DNA from 2 places in the Nonomuraea sp. NPDC003214 genome. Region 1 is predicted to be linked to the other one. Evidence: riboswitches for the same ligand, from Rfam matches in the RefSeq annotation. Region 1 holds a riboswitch; the other holds the start of a gene.
What was found. A riboswitch is a leader RNA that binds a small molecule or an ion and turns the genes downstream of it on or off. The one in region 1 is predicted to bind glycine.
Positions count from the first base shown of each region.

Region 2: it holds a riboswitch for glycine, as region 1 does, so the genes downstream of both, gcvP (aminomethyl-transferring glycine dehydrogenase) here and gcvT (glycine cleavage system aminomethyltransferase GcvT) in region 1, are expected to answer to the same signal.

Region 1 covers NZ_JBSFSX010000001.1:175,990-187,427, reverse strand. The annotation lists gene ACWDXC_RS00870 (2-hydroxyacid dehydrogenase) at 174-1,103, shown strand; tRNA gene ACWDXC_RS00865 (tRNA-Leu) at 1,224-1,308, opposite strand; gene bcp (thioredoxin-dependent thiol peroxidase) at 1,450-1,923, opposite strand; gene ACWDXC_RS00855 (DUF3618 domain-containing protein) at 2,049-2,378, shown strand; gene ACWDXC_RS00850 (amino acid deaminase/aldolase) at 2,432-3,625, opposite strand; gene ACWDXC_RS00845 (DUF6286 domain-containing protein) at 3,791-4,390, shown strand; gene ACWDXC_RS00840 (hypothetical protein) at 4,387-4,890, shown strand; gene ACWDXC_RS00835 (L-serine ammonia-lyase) at 4,933-6,309, opposite strand; gene gcvH (glycine cleavage system protein GcvH) at 6,362-6,751, opposite strand; gene gcvT (glycine cleavage system aminomethyltransferase GcvT) at 6,748-7,833, opposite strand; glycine riboswitch at 7,868-7,963, opposite strand; glycine riboswitch at 7,964-8,061, opposite strand; gene ACWDXC_RS00820 (hypothetical protein) at 8,154-8,987, shown strand; gene ACWDXC_RS00815 (M28 family peptidase) at 9,049-10,410, opposite strand; gene ACWDXC_RS00810 (M4 family metallopeptidase) at 10,487-11,438, opposite strand, start outside.
Region 2 covers NZ_JBSFSX010000006.1:276,307-287,744, reverse strand. The annotation lists gene ACWDXC_RS20425 (hypothetical protein) at 1-81, shown strand, start outside; gene ACWDXC_RS20420 (phosphoribosylanthranilate isomerase) at 227-820, shown strand; gene ACWDXC_RS20415 (GNAT family N-acetyltransferase) at 976-1,737, shown strand; gene ACWDXC_RS20410 (CDP-alcohol phosphatidyltransferase family protein) at 2,157-2,738, shown strand; gene ACWDXC_RS20405 (mannose-1-phosphate guanyltransferase) at 2,743-5,247, shown strand; gene ACWDXC_RS20400 (FHA domain-containing protein) at 5,485-5,997, shown strand; gene ftsR (transcriptional regulator FtsR) at 6,021-6,647, shown strand; gene ACWDXC_RS20390 (bifunctional nuclease family protein) at 6,754-7,224, shown strand; gene ACWDXC_RS20385 (MerR family transcriptional regulator) at 7,372-7,992, shown strand; glycine riboswitch at 8,230-8,322, shown strand; gene gcvP (aminomethyl-transferring glycine dehydrogenase) at 8,489-11,308, shown strand.

The DNA.
Region 1 (11,438 bases):
AAAGTAGTCGTCGGGAGCACCCTCTGGGGTGAGTAAAGGGAGAGATCGTGATGGCGATCATGATCGCGAAGCCGGGTCGCGCGGAGACGAGGAAGCTCCGCGCGACCCGATCCGCTTGCGGGCCGCTGGGCTAGAGTCTCCCCCGGCCGAAAGATCCGAGACCGGGGACCCGCATGTCAGCGCACCACAACCGTCCGCAGGACCTCGTCGTCCTGGTGCCCGAAGAGCGCGGCCGCGCGGCCCTGTCCGCCGTCACCGGCCTGCGGCCCCTCCTGTACGACGTCGGGGCCCCGTTGCCGCCGGGAGCCGCCGAGGCCCGCGCGATGGTCGTGCCCTCGCGCCCGGTCGACCGCGTGCTGGCCCTGATCGGCGAGCTGCCCGGGCTGCGCCTCGTCCAGACGCTCAGCGCCGGCACCGACCAGTGGCAGGGCCGCCTGCCCGCCCACGTCGCCCTGTCCAGCGCCCGGGGCGCCCACGGCGCGGCGGTCGCCGAATGGGCCGTCGCCGCCCTCCTGTCCCTCTACAGGGACCTGCCGGGCTTCGCCGCCGACCAGGCCGCCGCCCGCTGGCGTCCCCGCATGGCCGAGTCGCTGGCGGGCAAGCGCGTGCTCGTGCTCGGCGCCGGTGACCTCGGCACGCAGCTCCGCGTCCGGCTGGAGCCGTTCGGCGCCCGCGTCACGATGGTGGCCCGCCGCGCCCGTGACGGCGTGCGTGCCCTGGACGACCTGCCGGGCCTGCTGCCCGCCCACGACGTGGTGGCGCTCATGCTCCCGCACACCCCGGACACCCACCACCTGGCCGACAAGCGGTTCCTCGGCCGCATGCGCGACGGCGCCGTCCTCGTCAACGCCGCCCGCGGCCCCGTCGTCGACACCGACGCGCTGCTCGGCGAGACCCGCTCCGGGCGGCTGCGCGCCGTCCTCGACGTCACCGACCCCGAGCCGCTGCCCGGCGACCACCCGCTGTGGCACACGCCGGGCGTCATCATCACCCCGCACGTCGCGGGCACGGTGCCGCAGGCGGACGAACGCTCGTGGCAGGTCGCGGCCGACCAGCTCGCCCAATTCGCCCGGGGCGAGCGGCCCGCGAATCTGGTCGGCTGACGCCATTTCGTTCGCGTCCGTATTTCGGGGTGCCGCCGTGCCGAATAACCGGCCGGGTTTCGGCGCATCGCATTTCCGGGCGAACACATATCGGCCAATTGCCGGACGGTGTCATTGATGTGCGGGCGGGGGGACTCGAACCCCCACAGTGTCTCCACCAACAGGACCTAAACCTGCCGCGTATGCCTGATTTCGCCACGCCCGCGCAATCCCGCCAAAGGCGGGCCGTGAATAGTTTAGCGCTCCGGCCACGCACCGGTGCCACGTCACCTACCGGCACGGACAAGGCGCGGTGCGTGTCAATTCGCCCCGAGCGGGCTCCCGGATCGGAGCCCGCGGGGAGTGGTCAGGAGAGGCCGAGCTTCTTCTTCAGGCTCGCCACGTGCCCGGTGGCCTTCACGTTGTAGAGGGCCTGCTCGATCTTGCCGTCGGCGTCGATGACGAACGTGGAGCGGATGACGCCCACGACTTCCTTGCCGTAGAGCTTCTTGGTGCCGTACGCGCCGTACGCCTTGTGGATTTCCAGCCCCGGGTCGGACAGGAGCGGGAAGGTCAGCGCGTCGCGTTCGGCGAACTTGGCGAGCTTCTCCGGCTTGTCCTTCGACACGCCGAGGACGACGAAGCCGTCGGCGGTGAGCTGGGCGAGGCTGTCGCGGAAGTCGCACGCCTGCTTCGTGCACCCGGGAGTCATCGCGGCGGGGTAGAAATAGAGGATCACCCGCTTGCCTCTGTAGGCGTCGAGGGAGATCTCGTCGCCGCCGGCGGCGGGCAGCGCGAACTCGGGGGCGGCGTCGCCGGGGGCGAGCCTGGTCTCGGTCATGGGTCCTCCAGGAGTTTCTCCAGGAAAACCTACCTGGCCGCCCGCCGTGCCGTACGGCGTGCGGACCTGACAGACTGATCAGGACATGTGAGGGCACGGGCAGGAGCGCGGCCGAGAGGAGAGTCATGGCTGACACCGATCCCGATGAGCTGGAGCGGCGCATCGCGCGGACGCGGGCGGAGCTGGCGCAGACGGTCGACGCGATCGCCGACCGGGTGAGCCCGAAGCGTGTGGCCGAGCGCACGGTGGCGGATGTGAAGTCCCGGGCGGGGAGCCTCGCGGCTTCGGTGAGCGACGCGCTGGGGATGTCGCCCCGGCCGGTGGAGTTCGGTGACGACCCCGACCGGCTGTGGGACGACGAGGCGCCGAGCCTGGCGCCGGTGCTGATCGGCGTGGGCGCGGCGCTGGTGATCGGCGCGGCGGTGGTCCTGTGGCGCCGGCGTCGCCGCCGCTGACCCGTTCCTGGGGGCTCCGGCGTCGCCGCCGCTGACCCGTCTTTTTGGGGCCTCTAGAGGAAGGTGCGGCCCTCGCCTCTGTAGGTGGGGACGGTCTCGGTGAGCGTGTCGCCCTCGACGAGGTGGAGGGCGTCGAAGCGTTCGCACAGCTCGCCCGACTTCGCGTGCCGGAACCAGACGCGGTCGCCGGTGCGCAGGTCCTCGGCGGGCGCGCCGATGAGCGGGGTCTGCACCTCGCCCGCGCCCTCGTCGGGCGCGTAGCGCAGGCCGGCGGGCAGGTAGGGCTGCGGCAGGCGGCTGGGGCCGGGGGCGCCGGAGGCGAGATAGCCGCCGCCGAGCACGGTGACGACGTCGCGCGCGGGCCGCCGCACGACGGGGAGCGCGAACAGGGCCGCGGGGTGGCCGCTGAAGCGGCTGTAGAAGTCGAACAGCCGGGGATGGAAGAGCCCGGACCCGGCGGCGACCTCGGTGACGGCCTTCTCGCGTACGGTGCGCTCGATGGAGCCGGTGCCGCCGCCGTTGACGAACTCCAGGTCGGCGACCTGGCGCACGGCGTTGACGATGCGGCCGCGGCGCACGACGAGCTCGCGGGCCGACAGGGTCTGCATGGCCTTGACGAGCCGGGCGTACGCGGCGCGGGCCTGGGGGGCGTCGCCGACGCCGGCGATCTGGGCCTCGTACGCGAGCAGCCCGGTCAGGCGGTAGCCGGGGCGTTTGGCGATGGCGGCGGCCAGGTCGGCAGCCTGGTCGGGCTCGCGGATGGGAGAGCGGAGCGCCCCCGCCCGAAATTTCCCACCAAAGGCCACAAATCCGGCGTCGATGTCCATACATATCCGGATCTCGTGGCGCGGGTGGACCCCCGCCACCGCATGGTCCATGAACGCCAGGTGCTCCGCCGAGTCCACCGTCAGCGTGATCGCCGCCGCGGCCTCCGCCGAGCCCGCCAGCGCGGCCAGCGCCCGCCGGTCGGCCGTCGGATAGGCCACCAGGATGTCGCCGAACCCCTGCTCCGCCAGCCACAGCGCCTCGGGCAGCGTGAAGGCCATCAGCCCGCGGAACCCGTCCAGGGCCAGCACCCGCTCCAGCACCGCCCGCGAGCGCACCGACTTGGTGGCGACGCGGATCGGCTTGCCGGCCGCCCGCCGCACCAGGCTGCGGGCGTTGGCGCGCAGCGCCTCCAGGTCGAGGATCGCGAACGGCGGCTCAAGAGCGGCCGTGGCCCGGTCGTAGCGCTGGCGGTCATCCATACCGGCAGCGTAATCCAGGTAAAACGGACACGGCAGGGGTGCGTGCCCCCGGCGGGCAACCACGGCATATCCGCCCATTGATCGCCGGGCCCGTAATGATCCTGCAAACGGGCGGCGGGGGCGCGGTCGAGCCGGTCGGGGACCCGTGTACCTCTGGTCGTTGTGATGACCACGCTCCAGCAGATCCTGCCCGGTGCGGCCGTCGCCGCGCAGGACACCCCGCTCCGCAGGTCCAACCGGGTGCTCAGACCCGCGCGCACGCCCGCCGCGGTGGCCGTGGCCCTGGTGCTGACGGCCGCGCTCGGGCTGACCTGCGCCGAGGTGGTGGCGTCGCTGATGGGCCGGCCGCTCGGCTGGGTGCCGGTCAACGAGGCCGCCGAGCTGGCGTCCGCCTCCTCCTGGAGCGAGCTGGACGCCGTCGCGGTGGCGCTCGCGGGCACGGGCGCGGTGCTGCTGCTGCTCGCGCTGCTGCCCGGCCGCTCCCGGCTGGTCCCGGTGGAGACCACCGACCCGCTGATCGTCATCGGCATCACCCGCTCGGGCCTGCGCCGTACGCTGCGGGCCGTCGCCCAGGAGGTGGACGGCGTGCGCCGGGCCCAGGTACGGCTGCGCAGGCGGCGCATCGAGGTCACCGTCGTGACCGAGGGGGAGAGCTCGGGCACGATGCTCAGGCAGGTCGGGAACGCGGTGGGCGACCGCCTGGCGGGCGTCGGCACGCTGGCCGCGGGCGAGGTCGTGGTGCGGCTGCGCAGGAGGGGGCTGTGATGCGGCAGTACGCGGGCAACCGGATCGGCCTGGCCGTCGTCGGCGCGGTGCTGCTCGTGGCGGGCGGCTACGCCTGGCTGCGCGGCCACGACAAGCTGGCGGGGCTGCCGCCGAAGGCCAAGGTGCTGCCGGAGCGCACCGCGCGGGCGCTGGCCGAGCAGCCGTGGGCGCTGTGGGTGGTGGCGCTGGTGCTGCTGGTGCTCGCCCTGGTCACGCTGCGCTGGCTGCTGCTGAGCCTGGGCTGGGGGCGCTACGGCTCCCGGTCGGGCACCGGGACGGCGATGCTCTGCGTGGGACTCAAGGACGTGGACGGCCTGGCCAGGGCCGGGGTGCGGGTCGTCGGCGAGGGGGCCAGGCTGCGCATCGGCCTGACCTGCCCGGCGGCCACGGACGTCGGCGCGGTCGTGGCCAAGCTGGACCGCGAGATCGTCAGCCGCATCCGCCGCGAGGTGCGCGACGACGACCTCGGCGCCGTCGTCCGCATCCACGTCCGGCGCTGAAGCTGAACGACCGCGCCGGTCACCACGCCGGTCACCGCGCGTTCAGCACTCGATGACGTTGACCGCGAGGCCGCCGCGCGAGGTCTCCTTGTACTTGTCGAGCATGTCGCGCCCGGTGTCGCGCATGGTCTTGATGGCCTTGTCCAGCGACACGTGGTGGCGTCCGTCGCCGCGCAGCGCGATGCGGGCGGCGGTGATGGCCTTGATGGAGGCCACCGCGTTGCGCTCGATGCACGGGATCTGCACCAGCCCGCCGATGGGGTCGCAGGTCAGGCCCAGGTTGTGCTCGATGCCGATCTCGGCCGCGTTCTCCACCTGCTCCGGGGTGCCGCCCAGCACCTCGGTGAGGCCGGCGGAGGCCATCGAGCAGGCCGAGCCCACCTCGCCCTGGCAGCCGACCTCGGCCCCGGAGATGGAGGCGTTCTCCTTGAACAGCACGCCGATCGCGGCGGCCGTGAGCAGGAAGCGGACCACGCCCTCGTCGTCGGCGTTGGGGGTGAAGCGGGAGTAGTAGGTCAGCACGGCGGGGATGATGCCGGCCGCGCCGTTGGTCGGGGCGGTGACGATGCGGCCGCCGGCCGCGTTCTCCTCGTTGACGGCCAGCGCGAACAGGGAGACCCAGTCCATCGCCTGGAGCGGGTCGCGCTCGGCCGACTCGGTCTGCAGCCGCCGGTGCAGGCGGTTGGCCCGGCGCTTGACCTTCAGGCCGCCGGGCAGCACGCCCTCCTGCGAGATGCCCCGCTGGACGCAGTCGGACATGACCTGCCACAGGTGCAGGATCCCGGCGCGGATCTCGGCCTCGGAGCGGCCGAACGCCTTCTCGTTCTCCAGCATGAGCGCGGAGATCGACAGGCCGGTGTTGGAGCAGTGCTTGAGCAGCTCCTCCGCCGTGGTGAACGGGTAGGGGAGCACGGTGTCGTCGGGCTTGATGCGGTCGGCCCCGGTGGCCTTCTCGTCCACGACGAAGCCGCCGCCGACGGAGAAGTAGACCTTCTCCCGCAGCTTGGCGCCCGACTCGTCGAACGCGGTGAAGCGCATGCCGTTCGGGTGCTCGGGCAGCGAGATCTTCCGCTCGAAGACGAGGTCCTGGCCCACGACGAAGGGGATCTCGCGGACCCCGTACAGCGTGACGGTGCCGGAGCCGCGCATGGCGGCCAGCCGCTCGTCGATGCTGTCGACGTCCACCAGCTCGGGCTTCTCGCCCGACAGGCCGAGCAGGACGGCCTTGTCGCTGCCGTGGCCCTTGCCGGTGAGGCCGAGCGAGCCGTACAGGATGGCCTCGACGCGCGCGGTGCGCTCCAGCAGGCCGTCGTCGTTCAGGCCGCGCGCGAACTTGTGCGCGGCCGCCATCGGGCCGCCCGTGTGGGAGCTGGACGGGCCGATGCCGACCTTGAAGAGGTCGAAGACGCTGATCGCCATTGACGCGCCTTTCGGGAGGGCCGGGGCCCGCTACCGGGCCCCGGCGGTGCTGTCAGGAGTCGCCCGAGGTGAGGGCGGTGTATTCCTCGGGCGTCAGCAGGTCCTTCGGGTCGCCGTCCACGCGCACCCGGAACATCCAGCCGTCGCCGTAGGGGTCGCTGTTGGCCAGCGACGGGTCGTCCACCAGGGCCTGGTTGATCTCGACGACCTCGCCGCCGACCGGGCTGTAGATCTCGCTCACGGACTTGGTCGACTCGACCTCGCCGACCGAGTCGCCCGCCTCGATGACCGACCCGGCGTCGGGGAGCTGCACGAAGACGACGTCACCCAGAGCCTCGGCGGCGAACGCCGTGATGCCGATCGTGACGGTGATCCCGTCGTCGATCCCGGCAACCCACTCGTGCTCCTTGGTGTAGCTCAGGTCGTCAGGGATGTTGCTCACTTGTTCCTCCTGTAGAAGGGCAGCTCAACCAGGTCCACGGGTTCTTGGCTGCCCCGGATGTCCACGGCCAGACCTTCACTGACCCCGGTGTCGACGTACGCCAGCGCGATGCACTTGCCCAGGGTCTGGGAAGGCGCCCCGCTGGTGACCTCGCCGACGACGGCACCGTCCTTGGTGACCGGGTACCCGTGACGGGGCACCCGGCGGCCCCGCGCGACCAGGCCGACGAGCCGGCGCGCGGGAGCGGTGTCCTTGACCGCCTCCAGCGCCGACCTGCCGACGAAGTCGCCCGGCTTGTCGAATTTCACCACCCTGCCCAGCCCCGCGTCGAACGGGGTCAGCTCCGCGCTCAACTCGTTGCCGTACAGGGGCATGCCCGCCTCCAGGCGGAGCGTGTCGCGGCTGGACAGACCGGCGGGCTTGATCCCGTACGGCGCCCCGGCCGACGTCAGGGCGTGCCAGAGCGGCACGGCGTCCTCGTTGGCCACGAACAGCTCGAAGCCGTCCTCGCCGGTGTAGCCGGTGCGGGCGATGAGCGCCTGGCGCCCGTCGACGACGCCGGGCAGACCGGCGTAGTACTTGAGCCCGGCCAGGTCGGCGTCGGTGAGCGTGGCGAGGATCTCCTGCGCGCGCGGGCCCTGCACCGCGATCAGCGCGTACTGCTCGGAGCGGTCCTCGACCACCGCGTCGTACGACTTGGCGCGGTTCTTCAGCTCCGCGTCGACCTTCGGGTAGTTGGAGGCGTTGGCCACGACCATGAACTCCTCGTCCCCGAGCCGGTAGACGATGAGGTCGTCGAGCACGCCGCCGCGCTCGTCCACGATCATGGTGTAGCGGGCCCGGCCCGTCGCCAGCGCCGACAGGTGGCCCACGAGCGCGTAGTCCAGCGCCTCGGCGGCCTGCGGGCCGGTCACGAAGATCTCGCCCATGTGGGAGAGGTCGAACAGCCCGGCCGCCTGGCGGACCGCGTTGTGCTCGGCGGACTCGCTGCCGTAGCGCAGCGGCATCAGCCAGCCGGCGAAGTCGGTGAGCGTGGCGCCGAGAGCCTCGTGGACGTCTCGCAGCGGTGTCGGTCGGGACATGGGTCGCACCTCAGGGCAGAGTCGGATGCCAGCATCCTCCCCCTCTGTCATCGATGCCTGAGAGCTTCGCCCGGGTTTTGCCGGACTTTCACCTTCGGCGAGGCCTACCGGCCTGCTTTCCAGAGGTCACCTCGGCCGTGCGGTCCTTTGCCTTGAGAGGTTCGCGGGGAGGGCTTGCTCCTTCAGGGGCCCTGACCGGCTGTCAGGGCGCTCTCCCGCACGGTTTCGTCGGTGATGTCCGCAAGCCTAGTGGGGTGACGGCGGTGTTGTCGCGCCCTGAACCGGGCGGACGCCGTACCCGTCGTAGAGGTATGAGACGGATGACCGCGTTCCTCGCGCTGGCGGTGGGCCTGGCGGCCTGCGGCGCCCAGGGCGGCGCCGCGCCCGCCGGGCCCACCGGCGCCACCGGGCCCACCGGGCCGCCCCCGCGCTACACGGCGACGGTGACCGTGCTGGAGGACGGGACGCACGGCCCGCAGATGTGCCGCGCGCTGCTGGAGTCGATGCCGCCCCAGTGCGGCGGCCCCGACGTGGTGGGCTGGGACTGGAGCGAGGTCCGCCACGAGTCGGCCGCGAGCACCCGCTGGGGCCTGTACGTGGTCACCGGCACCTGGGACGGCGAGCGGCTCACGCTCACCGAGCCGCCGCGCCCGTCCGAAGGAGGAGCGGACCGGCCGGACCGCATCGGGACGCCGTGCCCCGCCCCCGAGGGTGGCTGGAAGCCGGTCGACCCGGCCAGGACGACGATGGACGCCATGAACGAGGCCATCGCCAGGGCCGGATCGGCCAAGGAGTTCGCCGGCGCGTGGATCGACCGGCTCGACCCGGATGCGCCGGAGGAGGGCGAGGACCACGCCCGCGACGTCGTGCTGAACCTGGCCTTCACCGGCGGCCTGTCAGGCCGGGAGGCGTGGATCCGGGAGGTGTGGGGCGGCGCGCTCTGCGTCACCGGCGCGAAGCGGACGCGGGCCGAGCTCTACGGGATCCAGGAGCGGGTCATGGACGAGAAGGGCGTGCTGGAGGCCGCCACCAGCGAGACGCGCAACCGGGTGGAGGTGACCATGTGGCTGGCCACCCCCGAGCAGCGCGAGCGCCTGGCGGCCGCCTACGGGGACGCCGTCGTGGTGGAGGACGTCCTGAAGCCGGTCGGTTAGGTGGTGGCCGCGTGCGGGCCGGTCATGGCAGAGGCGGCCCGCACGCGGTGTCCAGGAGGGATCAGACGCGCGCCCACAGCGCGGGCACGTTGGTCGGCTCCCAGCCCGGCAGGCTGGTGTGCGCCTGCAGGCATCTGTAGCTGGAGCCCTGGTAGGTGACGACGTCCCCGGCCGCGTACGAGGTGTACGCCGCCCAGGTGCCGCCGCCCGTGTCGCCGGCCACGGTGAGCGAGAACGAGGCCGACCGGTCGGCGCTCGCCCCGTCGCCGTTGACGCTGATCGGGTAGGTGCCCGGCGCGGTGCCGGCGGTGGTGGCGATCGTGACCGTGGACGACTGGCCCGCGGTGATCGTCGCCGGGCTGAACGTGACGCTGACGCCGGCGGGCGCGCCGCTCGCCGAGAGCGTGACGCTCTGCGCCTGCCCGGAGCTGACCTGGGTGCTCACGGTCGTGGTGGCCGTGCCGCCCGGGTCGACCGACGCCGACGCCGGGTTCACCGAGATCGTGTAGTCGTCGGCGGGCGGGTTCTCCGAGCCGACCGCGAGCTTCCACAGCGCGTGCGCGATGGCGTCGGTGTTGCGGTCGAGCGCGGTGGTGTTGACGTTGGCCGGGTAGGTGTCGCACGCCCGGTGGTAGCAGCTGTCGAACGGCGCGTTCGCGGTGCCGCCCCACTTGGCCGCCTGGGCCGCCGTCTTGATCGCGCCCGCTCCGGTGGCCAGGCCGCCGACCCGCACCCCGGCGTTCTTGAACGAGGCGTGGTCGCTGCGCCCGTCACCTTCGCGGTCGGGGTCCGGCTGGACGCCGATCGAGGTGAAGTACTCGGTGAACGCCTGCCGCAGCGTGGCGTCGTCGTCGTAGACGAAGTAGCCGGCGTTCCTGGAGGAGATCATGTCGAAGTTCAGGTACGCCTCGACGCCCTGGGCGCCGCCGTTCTGCACGTAGTAGCGGGAGCCGACGAGGCCCTGCTCCTCCGCGCCCCACCAGCCGAAACGCACGTGCTTGGTGAGCGTCGGGTTCCTGGCGGCCAGCGTGAGCGCGACCTCCAGCAGCGCCCCGGAGCCCGAGGCGTTGTCGTTGATGGCCGCTCCGGCGCTGACGCCGTCGAGGTGCGCGCCGAGCATGAGAACCGGGCCGGCCGGACCGCCTCGCCAATCGGCGATCAGATTGCTGCCGCCGCTGAAGCTCTGCACCCGGGTGGTGTACCCGGCCGCGTCGAGCTTGCCCCTGATGTAATTCAGCGAGGCGGTGAAGCCCGGCCGGCCCGAGGCCCGATTGCCTCCGTTGGCGTTGGCGATCTGCTGGAACTGGGCCAGATGCGCCGTCACGTTGGAGATCGGGATGTCCGGGGCGGTCTCCGCGACGGCGTTGGCCGTCTGCGGCTGTAAGAAGGTCAGCGTCAGCGCGAGCGTCGCGACTGCGCCCATGGTGAGTTTCACGGTGTCCCGCCTGTCTGAGAAAAGGGGGGCGGCCACCCCGGCGTGGCCGCCCGGTCTTGAGGGGTCAGATCCGCTGCCAGAGAGCAGGCACCAGGTTCGGCTCCCAGCCGGGGAGGCTGGTGTGCGCCTGGAGGCATCGGTAGCTGGAACCCTGGTGGGTGACGACGTCCCCGGTCGCGTACGGGGTCCACGGAGCCCAGGCGTCGCCGCCCTGGTCACTGCCCACCGTCAGGGTGAACGTGGCCGTGCGGTCGACGCTTGCGCCGTCGGCGTTCAGCGTGATCGGGTACGTGCCCGGCGTGACGCTCGCCGTGGTGGCGACCGTGACCGTGGACGACTGGCCGGAGTTGATCGTCTGCGGGCTGAAGGTCACGGTGACGCCGGCGGGCGCGCCGCTCGCCGTCAGCGCGACGCTCTGCGCGTCGCCCGAGGTGATCTGGGTGGCCAGCGTGGTCGTGGCGGAGCTGCCCGGCTGCACCGACGCCGAGGACGGGGTCACGGTGACGGAGAAGTCGTCGGCGACCTCGCCGAGCTGCAGGTTGTAGGTCGCGGTCCGGTCCACGTCGGCGCCGTCGGCCGTCACGGTGATCGCGTGGGCGCCCTGCGGGCTGTTGGCGGAGGTGGTCAGCGTGAGCGTGGAGCTCTGGCCGGCCTGGATGGTGGGCGGGCTGAAGGAGGCGTTGACACCCGAGGGCAGCCCGCTCGCCCGCAGCGTGATCGCCTGCGCGGAGCCGCTGGTCACGGTCGTGCTGACGGTCGTGGTGGCCGTGCCGCCCGGCTGCGTGCTGCCGGAGGCGGGGTTCAGCGTCATCGAGAACTCGTTGCCCTGGTTGCAGGGCTGCTCTCCGGCCTGCGGGCGGACGTTGATGCCGTCCCACGCGGCCTTGACCACGTTGTACTCGGCGCAGCCGGTGTAGAGCGTCCTGGCGGCGTTCAGCGTGGCGACGCGGGCCTTGGCGTGCGTCCACGGCTGCGTCTTGGCGTTGAGGCCGGTCATGAAGATCTCGCCGGCCTTG
Region 2 (11,438 bases), on a different contig from region 1:
CCCAGCGGCGTGGTCCTGTTCGGCCTCGTCACCGCGATGCTGCTCTGGTCCTGGTCCCCCACCGCCTCCCGCCGCCGCTAACCCCCTGGTTCCAGGATCGGGGCGTCCTCCGACCGGCCCGCCAGGGTCTGGGTGTCTGCCCGCCGCCCGTCAAGGTTTGGGGTGTCTCCCCGCCGGTCGGTCAAGGTTTGGGGTGTCTCCCCTCCTCTCCGCTAGGGTTTGGGGTGTGTATGTGAAGATCTGCGGTCTCAGTGAGCCCGAGCACGTGGCCACCGCGGTCGAGGCCGGCGCCGACGCGATCGGCTTCGTGCTCACCCGCAGCCCGCGCCAGGTCACCCCGGAGCGGGCCGCCGAGCTGGCCGCCCTGGTGCCGGAGCACGTGCTGACCGTCGGCGTCTTCCGCGGCGAGGACCCCGCCACCGTGCGGGCCGCCGCCCTCACCGCCGGCGTGCGCGGCATCCAGCTGCACGGCCGCCACCCGCACGGCGACTTCACCGCGCTCAAGGACCTCGGCCTGACGCTCGTCCGCGCCGTCGACGCCAGTGCCGACCTGCGCTGCGGCGCCTTCGACGAGACCATGCTCATCGTCGACGCGCCCCGGCCGGGCTCCGGCGAGCCCTGGGACTGGGCCGCCGTCCGCGACCGCCCCTCGGGCCACTGGCTCCTCGCGGGCGGCCTCGACCCGGCCAACGTCGCCGAGGCCGTCGCCGCCGCCCGCCCCTGGGGCGTGGACGTCTCCAGCGGCGTCGAGACCGCCCCGGGCGTGAAGGACTCCGCCCTCATCGAGGCCTTCCTCGCGGCCTCCCGCGCCGCCGCCTGACCACCCCGAGCACCCCGGCACCCCGAGTGCCCTCGGGGCCGACGGGTCACGCCAGAGCCGTCCCGGAGCGCGTACGGGCGCCCGGGTTTCCTGCCGCCTGCCCGGATCCCCGGGAGGGCCGGACGTTCGACGACCGAGTGACGGAGGGGCCGGAGATGGGCCGAGAGGACGTGGAGCTGCGGCGGGCGCTGGAGTTCGTGCGGGGGTTCGCGCGGCGGCGGGCGCCGCGGGTCGTGGACGTGCCCGGCGGGTTCGCGGTGCTCGACGACCGCTACCCGGGCTCGTACGACGACAACAAGCTCGTCGTGTGGGCCGGTGACGACCCCGGCGCGGTGCTGGAGGCGGCGGAGCGGGTGCTCGGCGGGAGGGAGCACCGGCAGGTCAACGTGGACGACGACGCGCTCGGCGCGGCCTTCGCGCCCGCGTTCGCGGCGGCCGGGTACGAGCACGAGGAGAACCTCGTGATGGTCTTCCGCGGCGCCCCGCCGGCCGGGCCGCCCGAGGCCGAGCGCCTGGAGGTGGCCGAGCTGCTGCCGGTGGTGCGGGAGGGCTGGCGCGCGACCCTGCCGGAGGCGTCCGAGGAGGTCGTCGACGGGCTGGCGCGGCGGATCGAGACCCGGCTGCGGGGCGCCGACCGGGTGGGGTTCCGGGGCGTACGGGCGGCGGACGGCGGCCTGGCCGCGTACGCCGACCTGTACGCGCAGGATGGCGTCGCGCAGATCGAGAGCCTGGTCACCCTGGCCCGGCACCGGGGCAACGGCCACGCCCGCGCCCTCATGCGCTCGCTGCTGGCCGAGACGGCGGAGGCTGACCTGGTCTTCCTGCTGGCCGACGCCGCCGACTGGCCCAAGGACTTCTACGCCCGCCTCGGCTTCGAGACGGCCGGGCGCACGCACTCCTTCCTGAAGACCCCGTAGCGGCACCCCTGAGCCCGGAACGCCCCTCCGGCACCCCGTACCCTGTCGCCCCCTGAGCCGCCGAGCGAGCGGTCCGCCGGGGGGTGGCCGTGAGGTGGGGAATCGGGGGATGCCGCCGTCCCGCCCCCGAGAAACCCCGAGGTGCCCCCGGCGGGCCGTCCGGCCGTTCGCCAGGGGTGGCCGTGAGGTGGGGAATCGGGGGATGCCGCCGCCCCGCCCCCGAGAACCCTGAGGCGCCCCGGCGGGCCGTCCGGCCGTCTGCCGGGGGCGACCCTGAGGTGGGATCGGGGGATGCGGCCGCCCCACCCCCTGTCGGCCCTGAGCCGCCGTCCGGCCGTCTGCCGGGGGTGACCCTGAGGTGGGGAATCGGGGGATCGGGGGCCGCTGGGCAGGAAGTTTGACGCAGTAGGGTCTGGGGCGTGAGTGAAACTTCCGCCGAGGACCGAATCTGGACGGTTCCGAACCTGCTGAGCTTCCTGCGCCTCCTCGGCGTGCCCGTGTTCCTCTGGCTGGTTCTGGGCCCGAAGGCGGACGGGTGGGCCATCGCGATCCTGGCGGTGGCCGGCTTCACCGACTGGCTCGACGGCAAGATCGCCCGGGCGTTCAACCAGACCAGCAAGCTGGGCCGGATCATCGACCCGGCGGCCGACAAGCTCTACGTGTTCGCGACGATCCTGGCGCTGCTCGTGCGGGAGGTCATCCCGTGGTGGCTGGCGGCCGTGATCCTGGCACGGGAACTCTTCGTCGCGTGTTTCATCCCCGTACTTCGCAAACATGGCTATAAGGCACTTCAAGTGCATTTTCTGGGCAAGGCAGCCATGTTCAACCTCATGTACGCCTTCCCTCTGCTCTTCCTTGCCTCCCATGACGGGTGGTATGCCGATATAACCCGCATTGTCGGGTGGGCGTTCGCGCTCTGGGGAACGGGCCTGTACTGGTGGGCAGGCGTGTTGTATGTGATACAGGTGCGCCGGCTCGTAACCGCGACCACGAAGGAGTGATCGGGTGAAGGCGGTCGTCATGGCGGGCGGTGAGGGCACCCGGTTGCGTCCGATGACGGCCAACCAGCCCAAACCCCTGCTTCCCGTGGTCAACCGCCCGATCATGGAGCACGTCCTGCGGCTGCTCAAGCGGCACGGCGTCACCGAGACCGTGGTGACGGTGCAGTTCCTGGCGGCGCTCGTGCGCAACTACTTCGGCGACGGCGACGAGCTCGGGATGAGCCTCCAGTACGCCACCGAGGACGTGCCGCTCGGCACGGCGGGCAGCGTGAAGAACGCCGCTGCCCGGTTACATGACGATCGTTTCCTGGTCATCTCCGGCGACGCCCTGACGGATATCGACTTATCCGACATGGTCCGCTTTCATCGCGAAAATTCGGCACTTGTCACCATCGGCTTGAAGCGCGTCCCGAACCCCCTCGAGTTCGGCATCATCATCGTCGACGAGTCCGGCCGGGTGCAGCGCTTCCTGGAGAAGCCCACCTGGGGCCAGGTCTTCTCCGACACCGTCAACACCGGCGTCTACGTCATGGAGCCCGAGGTCCTGGCGCACGTGGCCGCCGGCGAGCCCGTCGACTGGTCGGGCGACGTCTTCCCCCGCCTCCTGGAGCGCGGCGCCCCCATCTACGGCTACGTGGCCGCCGGCTACTGGGAGGACGTCGGCACCCACGAGAGCTACCTCAAGGCCCACGCCGACGCCCTGACCGGCAAGGTCAGGCTGGACATCGGCGGCTTCGAGGTCTCGCCCGGCGTCTGGGTGGCCGCCTCCGCCTCCGTCGAGCCCGACGCCGTGCTCAAGGGCCCGCTGTTCATCGGCGAGTACGCCAAGGTCGAGGCGGGCGCCGAACTGCGCGAGTACACGGTCCTGGGCAACAACGCGGTGGTGCGCGAGGGCGCGTTCCTGCACCGGGCGATCGTGCACGACAACGTCTACCTCGGCCCCGGCACCCACCTGCGCGGCTGCGTGATCGGCAAGAGCACCGACGTGATGAGCGGCGCCCGGATCGAGGAGAACGCGGTCGTCGGCGACGAGTGCGTCATCGAGCCCGAGGCGTACGTCTCCAGCGGGGTGCGGGTCTACCCGTTCAAGACCATCGAGGCGGGCGCGGTCGTCAACACGAGCGTCATCTGGGAGTCGCGCGGCCAGCGCAGCCTGTTCGGGCCGCGCGGCGTCAGCGGCCTGGTCAACGTGGAGATCACCCCCGAGCTGTGCGTACGGCTGGCCAGCGCGTACGCGACCACGCTGAGCAAGGGCGCGAACGTCGTCACCTCGCGCGACTCCTCGCTGGCCGCGCGGGCGCTGAAGCGGGCGGTGATCGGCGCGCTGACCGCCAGCGCCATCAACGTGCTGGACCTGGAGGCCGCCCCCCTGCCCGTGGCCCGCTTCCACGCCACCCGGGGCACGGCGGCGGGCGGCATCGCGATCCGCACGACGGCCGGCGACCCGCAGAGCGTCGACATCGTCATCATGGACGACCGGGGCGCCGACCTGCCCCCGGCCGCGCAGCGCAAGCTGGAGCGGGTCTTCTCCCGGCAGGAGTTCCGCCGCGCCTTCCCCGGCGAGATCGCCGAGCTCACCTACCCGGCCAGGGCCGTCGAGGACTACGCGCACGAGCTGCTGCGCCGGGTGGACATGACGGGCGTACGGGACATGAAGGTGGTCGTCGACTGCGCGGGCGGCACCTCGTCGCTGGTGCTGCCCCGGCTGCTGGGCCGGGCCGGGATCGAGGTGCTGACGGTCAACGCCGTCCTGGACGACCTGTCGCCCACGGAGACGATCGCCGAGCGCCGCCGTGACCTGCAACGCCTCTCCGAGCTCGTCAGCTCCTCCAGGGCGGCCTTCGGGGTCCGCTTCGACCCCGTGGGGGAGCGCATCGCGCTGGTCGACGAGATGGGCCAGCTCATCGGCGAGGAGCGGGCCCTGCTCGTGGTGCTCGACCTGGTGGCCGCCGAGCGGCGCGGCGGGCGGGTGGCGCTGCCCGTCACCACCACCCGCGTCGCCGAGCAGGTGTGCCGCTTCCACGGCGTCGAGGTGGAGTGGACCTCGACCGCCGTGGACGCCCTCACCTCGGCCGCCGCCGGGCCCGGCATGATCTTCGCGGCCGACGGCCGGGGCGGCTTCGTGGTGCCGGAGTTCAGCCCGGCGCTCGACGGCCTGGCCGTGTTCATGCGCCTGCTCGGCCTGGTCGCGCGCACCCGGCTCTCGCTCAGCCAGATCGACGCCCGCATCCCCGAGGTCAACCTGCTCAGGCGGGCGATCCCGACGCAGTGGGCGGTCAAGGGCGCGGTCATGCGCTCGGTCATCGAGGCCGCCGAGGCCGCCCGCGACGGCCACCGCGTCGACACCACCGACGGCGTGCGGGTGGCGGGGGAGGACGGGAGCTGGGTGCTCATCCTGCCCGCGGCCACCGAACCGGTCACCCACCTGTGGGCCGAGGCGGCAGACGTCGACACCGCGCAGCTCCTCCTGGAGCGCTGGGCGCGCGTGGTGGAGCGGGCAAGCACCTGATCCCGGTGATTTGTCGGGATGGCGGGCAAGATCGTAATGTTGGAAAGGCGCGGCGGCATGGACCTTCGGGCGGGGGCGGCGGTAACTTTGTCAGCGTCCAGCCTGTCGTCCAGCGCCCCGCCTTGACCTTTGCCGCTGATCAGCGTAAGTTGCGGCATTCGCAAAATCTTGAGAGCGAAGCGAGGCGCGCCCCGAGCACCGTTGCCGCGTCTTCGCGGTAGGAGGCCGAGCCGATCGATGCCGAGCGTCTACTGCACGCAGTGCGGGCACGCCAACCCCGAGGATGCCCGTTTCTGTTCCCGTTGTGGGTCACCGTTGACCAGACCCGAGGTCTCAGGGGATACCACATCGACGATCTCCGTCGCGGGAATAGAGGCGTACGAGGCAGAGACCGGTGACATGCTGCTGGCCGAGCGGGCGCTGGTCGAGCAGCTTCCGCCCGGCACGGCGCTGCTGACCGTGACCAGGGGGCCCAACCAGGGCAGCCGTTTCAAACTCGACAAGGACCTCACCACCACCGGCCGCCATCCGGAGAGTGACATCTTCCTCGACGACATCACGGTCTCGCGCCGCCACGTCGAGTTCTACCGCCATCGCGGCGGCCAGTTCTCGGTGCGCGACGTGGGCAGCCTCAACGGCACCTACGTCAACCGCGAGCGCATCGAGGAGGTTCCGCTCCATTCGGGCGACGAGGTGCAGATCGGCAAGTTCCGGCTCCTGTTCCTGATGCGGACACCCGCCGGCACATGAGTTCGCAGGCGGCACGCTCGCACATGAGCATCGGGGAGGTGCTCGCCCTGCTGCAGGGCGAGTTCCCCGACGTCACCGTCTCCAAGATCCGGTTCCTGGAGGGCGAGGGGCTCATCGAGCCCGAGCGCACCCCGTCCGGCTTCCGCAAGTTCACCCACCTGCACGTCGAGCAGCTGCGCTACATCCTCACCGAGCAGCGCGACCACTACCTGCCGCTGCGGGTGATCAAGGACAAGATGGCGGAGGGCTTCGGCCGCCCGCGCGCCCTCCAGGACAAGCAGGAGGTCCGGCTCAGCCGCGCCGAGCTGCTGGAGGCCGCCGGGATCGACGAGGAGACGCTCACCGAGCTGGAGGACTACGGCCTGCTCGCGCCCAAGGCCAGGCGCTACGACGAGGACGCGCTGAAGGTGGCCCGCAGCGTCGGCGCGCTGGCCAGGTTCGGCCTGCACGCCCGCCATCTGCGGGCGGTCCGGGCGGCGGCCGAGCGCGAGGCGGGGCTGGTGGAGCAGACGGTGGCGCCGATCCTGAAACGCCGGGCGCCCGGCGCGATCGGGGAGGCCGACGAGACGGCCAGGGAGCTGTCGGCTCTGCTGCTCGACCTGCACGCGGCGCTGCTGCGCACGGGTGTGCGGAGCGTTCTGGGGCGATGAGCGGCCCGCGGGACATTCAGGGCTCGCCGGGTGTTACGTTGAATTGCAGAAGCGGACCAGCGATGACCTGTGCCGGGTCACCGGCCAGTCGAATATGGAGCAGCCCGTGTTGCAGATGGAGGTCGTGGGCGTTCGCGTAGAAATGCCTACAAATCAACCGATCGTCTTGCTCAAGGAGGCACACGGGGAGCGGTTCCTGCCGATCTGGATCGGCATGACCGAAGCGACGGCCATCGCCCTGGCCCAGGCGGAGGAGCCTCCCCCGCGGCCGCTCACCCATGACCTGTTCCGGGACGTGCTGAGCGCGCTCGGCGTGGGCCTGCGCGCGGTCAACATCGTCGCGCTGCGTGACGGCATCTTCTTCGCCGACCTCGTGTTCTCCAACGGGGTGGAGGTGAGCGCCCGGCCGTCCGACTCGATCGCGCTCGCCCTGCGCACCGGGGCGCGCATCTTCGCCAGCGAGGAGGTGGTCCAGGAGGCCGGCGTGATCATCCCGGACGACCAGGAGGACGAGGTGGAGAAGTTCAGGGAGTTCCTTGACACGATCTCTCCCGAGGACTTCGGCAGGGCGGGGTAGGTATTTCAGTGCATTTACGCTTCACGACGCGCCGAGCCGGATCGTTGACTGAGCATGGTCACGGTCCTACGGTGCAAGTGAAACCCGCGGTCGCCTTTTACGAACCCCCAGATCAGGCCGCGGGATGAGAGAAAGCCGGAGGTCCGCGTGGCGGTCAGCAGCGGCGAGGGAAAGACGGCCGGCCAGGAAGATCCGGTGCGGCGCGAGAGCGCGCGGCAGCGTGCCGGGGAGCAGGGTCTGCTCTTCGACGAGCAGCCCGCCACGCTTCCCGACGACATCGGATACCGCGGGCCGACGGCCTGCGCGGCGGCCGGCATCACCTACAGGCAGCTTGACTACTGGGCGCGCACCGGACTGGTGGAGCCCACGATAAGAGCCGCCCAGGGCTCGGGATCGCAGCGGCTCTACAGCTTCCGCGACATCCTGGTCCTCAAGGTCGTCAAGCGGTTGCTCGACACGGGAGTCTCCCTCCAGCAGATCCGCACCGCCGTGCAGCATCTGCGTGACCGCGGGGTCGCCGACCTCGCGCAGATCACGCTGATGAGCGACGGGGTCAGCGTCTACGAGTGCACCTCGGCCGACGAGGTGATCGACCTGCTCCAGGGCGGTCAGGGCGTGTTCGGCATCGCGCTCGGCCGGGTCTGGCGCGAGGTCGAGGGCTCCCTCGCGGAGCTGCCGGGGGAACGCGCGGCGGTCGCGGACACCGTCCCGGCCGACCATCCCGCTGACGAGCTGGCCCGGCGGCGCCGCGCACGGCGCACAGGGTGACCACGACGCACAGGTGACCGCGACCTACGGGTGAGCGCGGAGCACGGGGCGACGGGGAACACCGGGTGACGGGAATCACCGGGTGACGGGAATCACCGGGTGACGGGAATCACCGGGTGACGGGAATCACCGGGTGACGGGAATCACCGGGTGACGGGGAGCGACTCTCCCGGCGTGCGCATCAGGCCGCCTGCGGTGGGGTTGCCGGACAAGGCGTAGTAATCTGGGACATGCTGTCGACCCCGTGCGGGAGAGACCCCGGCTGGCCCGGGGCGCCGAAGGAGCAACCCTCCCCGGAATCTCTCAGGCATCCCGTACCGCTCGGGTGAGGCAACTCTGGAAAGCAGGTGCGCCCGCCAGGCGCGCTTCACCGACGGTGCAAGCCCTGCCGGGGCGAAGCTCTCAGGTCGCGATGACTAGCGCGCGGTGACAGAGGGGGAGATCCGGCATTCGCCCGCGCCCAGCGCCGGTCTCCAAAGCCTCGGGAGGCATCTCCATGACAGATCTGTCAGCACCGCCGTTCTCGGCCCGGCACATCGGCCCGTCCGCGGCCGAGCAGCAGCGCATGCTCGAGGCCGTCGGCTTCGAATCGGTGGCGGACCTGGTCGCCGTCGCCGTCCCCGAGTCCATCAGGGCCAAGGACCGGCTCAAGCTGCCCGCCGCCGCGAGCGAGACCGAGGCGATCGCCGAGCTGCGCGCCCTGGCCGGCCGCAACCGCGTCCTCACCTCGATGATCGGCCTGGGCTACCACGACACGGTCACGCCCGCCGTCATCCGCCGCAACCTGCTGGAGAACCCGGGCTGGTACACCGCCTACACGCCCTACCAGCCGGAGATCTCGCAGGGCCGCCTGGAGGCGCTGCTCAACTTCCAGACCGTGGTGTCCGACCTCACCGGCCTCCCCGTCGCGGGCGCGTCCCTGCTGGACGAGGCCACCGCCGCGGCCGAGGCCATGACGCTGGCCCGGCGCGCCGGCAAGGCGAAGAGCGACGTGTTCGTCGTCGACGCCGACGCCCTCCCGCAGACCAAGGCGGTGCTGGCCACCCGCGCCGAGCCGCTCGGCATCACGCTCGTGGAGAGCGACCTGGAGGGCGAGCTGCCCGAGTGCTTCGGCGTGCTCGTGCAATACCCCGGCGCCTCCGGCCGGCTGTGCGACTTCCGCGCCGTGGCCGGGCGGGCGCACGAGGCGGGCGCGCTCGTCGTGGCCGCCGCCGACCTGCTCGCGCTCACGCTGCTCGCCGCCCCCGGCGAGCTCGGCGCCGACATCGCGATCGGCTCCTCGCAGCGGTTCGGCGTGCCGTTCGGCTTCGGCGGCCCGCACGCCGCCTACATGTCCGTACGCGACGGGCTGCAGCGGCAGATGCCCGGCCGCCTCGTCGGGGTGTCGGTCGACGCCGACGGCGACCCCGCCTACCGGCTGGCCCTGCAGACCCGCGAGCAGCACATCCGCCGCGAGAAGGCCACCAGCAACATCTGCACCGCCCAGGTGCTCCTCGCCGTGATCGCCGGCATGTACGCCGTCTACCACGGCCCCGACGGGCTGCGCCGCATCGCCGCCCGCGTCCACCGCCACGCCGCCACCCTGGCCGAGGGGCTGCGCCGGGGCGGCGTCGAGGTGGTGCACGGCGAGTTCTTCGACACCGTGCTCGCCCGCGTGCCCGGCCGCGCCGCCGAGGTCGTCGCCGCCGCCGCCGAGCGCGGCGTCAACCTGTGGCAGGCCGGTGACGACCACGTCTCGATCTCCTGCGACGAGAAGACCGGCGCCGCCGAGCTGGCCGCCGTCTGGGCGGCGTTCGGCGTCGAGCCCGCCGGGGAGGCCGCCGACGCGCTGCCCGCCGCCCTGCTGCGCGAGTCCGACTACCTGACCCACACGGTCTTCCACGAGCACCGCTCCGAGACCGCGATGCTGCGCTACCTGCGCAAGCTCCAGGACAAGGACATCGCGCTCGACCGCTCCATGATCCCGCTCGGCTCCTGCACGATGAAGCTGAACGCGACCACCGAGATGGAGCCCATCACCTGGCCCGAGTTCGCCGCGATCCACCCGTACGCGCCCGAGGCCCAGGCCGCCGGCTACCGCGAGCTGATCGAGACGCTGGAGGGCTGGCTGGCCGAGGTCACCGGCTACGACGCCGTCTCCATCCAGCCGAACGCCGGCTCCCAGGGCGAGTTCGCCGGGCTGCTGGCCATCCGCGCCTACCACCGGGCCAACGGCGACACCGAGCGCGACGTCTGCCTCATCCCGTCCTCGGCGCACGGCACCAACGCCGCCAGCGCCGTCATGGCCGGCATGCGGGTCGTCGTCGTGGCCTGCGACGACGACGGCAACGTCGACCTCGCCGACCTCGACGCCAAGATCGGCAAGCACCGCGACCGGCTCGCCGCGATCATGGTCACCTACCCGTCCACGCACGGCGTGTACGAGGAGAGCATCACCGAGGTGTGCGCCAAGGTGCACGAGGCCGGCGGCCAGGTGTACGTCGACGGCGCCAACCTCAACGCGCTCGTCGGCCTGGCCAAGCCGGGCGAGTTCGGCGCCGACGTGTCCCACCTCAACCTGCACAAGACGTTCTGCATCCCGCACGGCGGCGGCGGCCCCGGCGTCGGCCCCGTCGCGGTACGCGGCCACCTGGCCGCCTACCTGCCCGGCCACCCGCTGCGCGACGGCAGCGCCGTCGGCCCCGTCTCCGCCGCCCCGTACGGCTCGGCCGGCATCCTGCCGATCTCGTGGGCCTACGTCCGGATGATGGGCGCCGAGGGCCTGACCGCCGCCACCGAGCAGGCCATCCTGTCGGCCAACTACCTGGCCAGGCGGCTCGCCCCGCACTACCCCGTCCTCTACACCGGGCGCGGCGGGCTGGTGGCCCACGAGTGCATCGTGGACCTGCGCCAGATCACCAAGGAGACCGGCGTCACCGTCGACGACGTGGCCAAGCGCCTCATCGACTACGGCTTCCACGCGCCGACCATGTCGTTCCCCGTCGCGGGCACGCTCATGATCGAGCCGACCGAGAGCGAGGACCTGAACGAGCTCGACCGGTTCGTCGACGCGATGATCGCCATCCGCGGCGAGATCGCCAAGGTGGCGTCCGGCGACTACGACAAGTCGGACAACCCTCTGCGCAACGCCCCGCATACCGCCGAGGCGGTCACCGCGGACGAGTGGCCGCACCCCTACACCCGGACCGAGGCCGCCTACCCGGTGCCCTCGCTGCGCGACGGCAAGTACTGGGTGCCGGTGCGCCGCATCGACCAGGCGTACGGGGACCGCAACCTGGTGTGCTCGTGCCCGCCGCTGGAGGCGTACGAGGACTGACCGGACCGTTCGGCCGCCCGGAGGACCCCGCCCGCGCAGGGCGGGGTTCTCCGCTTTCCAGGCCGGCTGGGTCAAGTGAGCAGACATGATCGTCAGAAGTGGTTAAGCTCGGTGCGATCGCCGCGCGAAG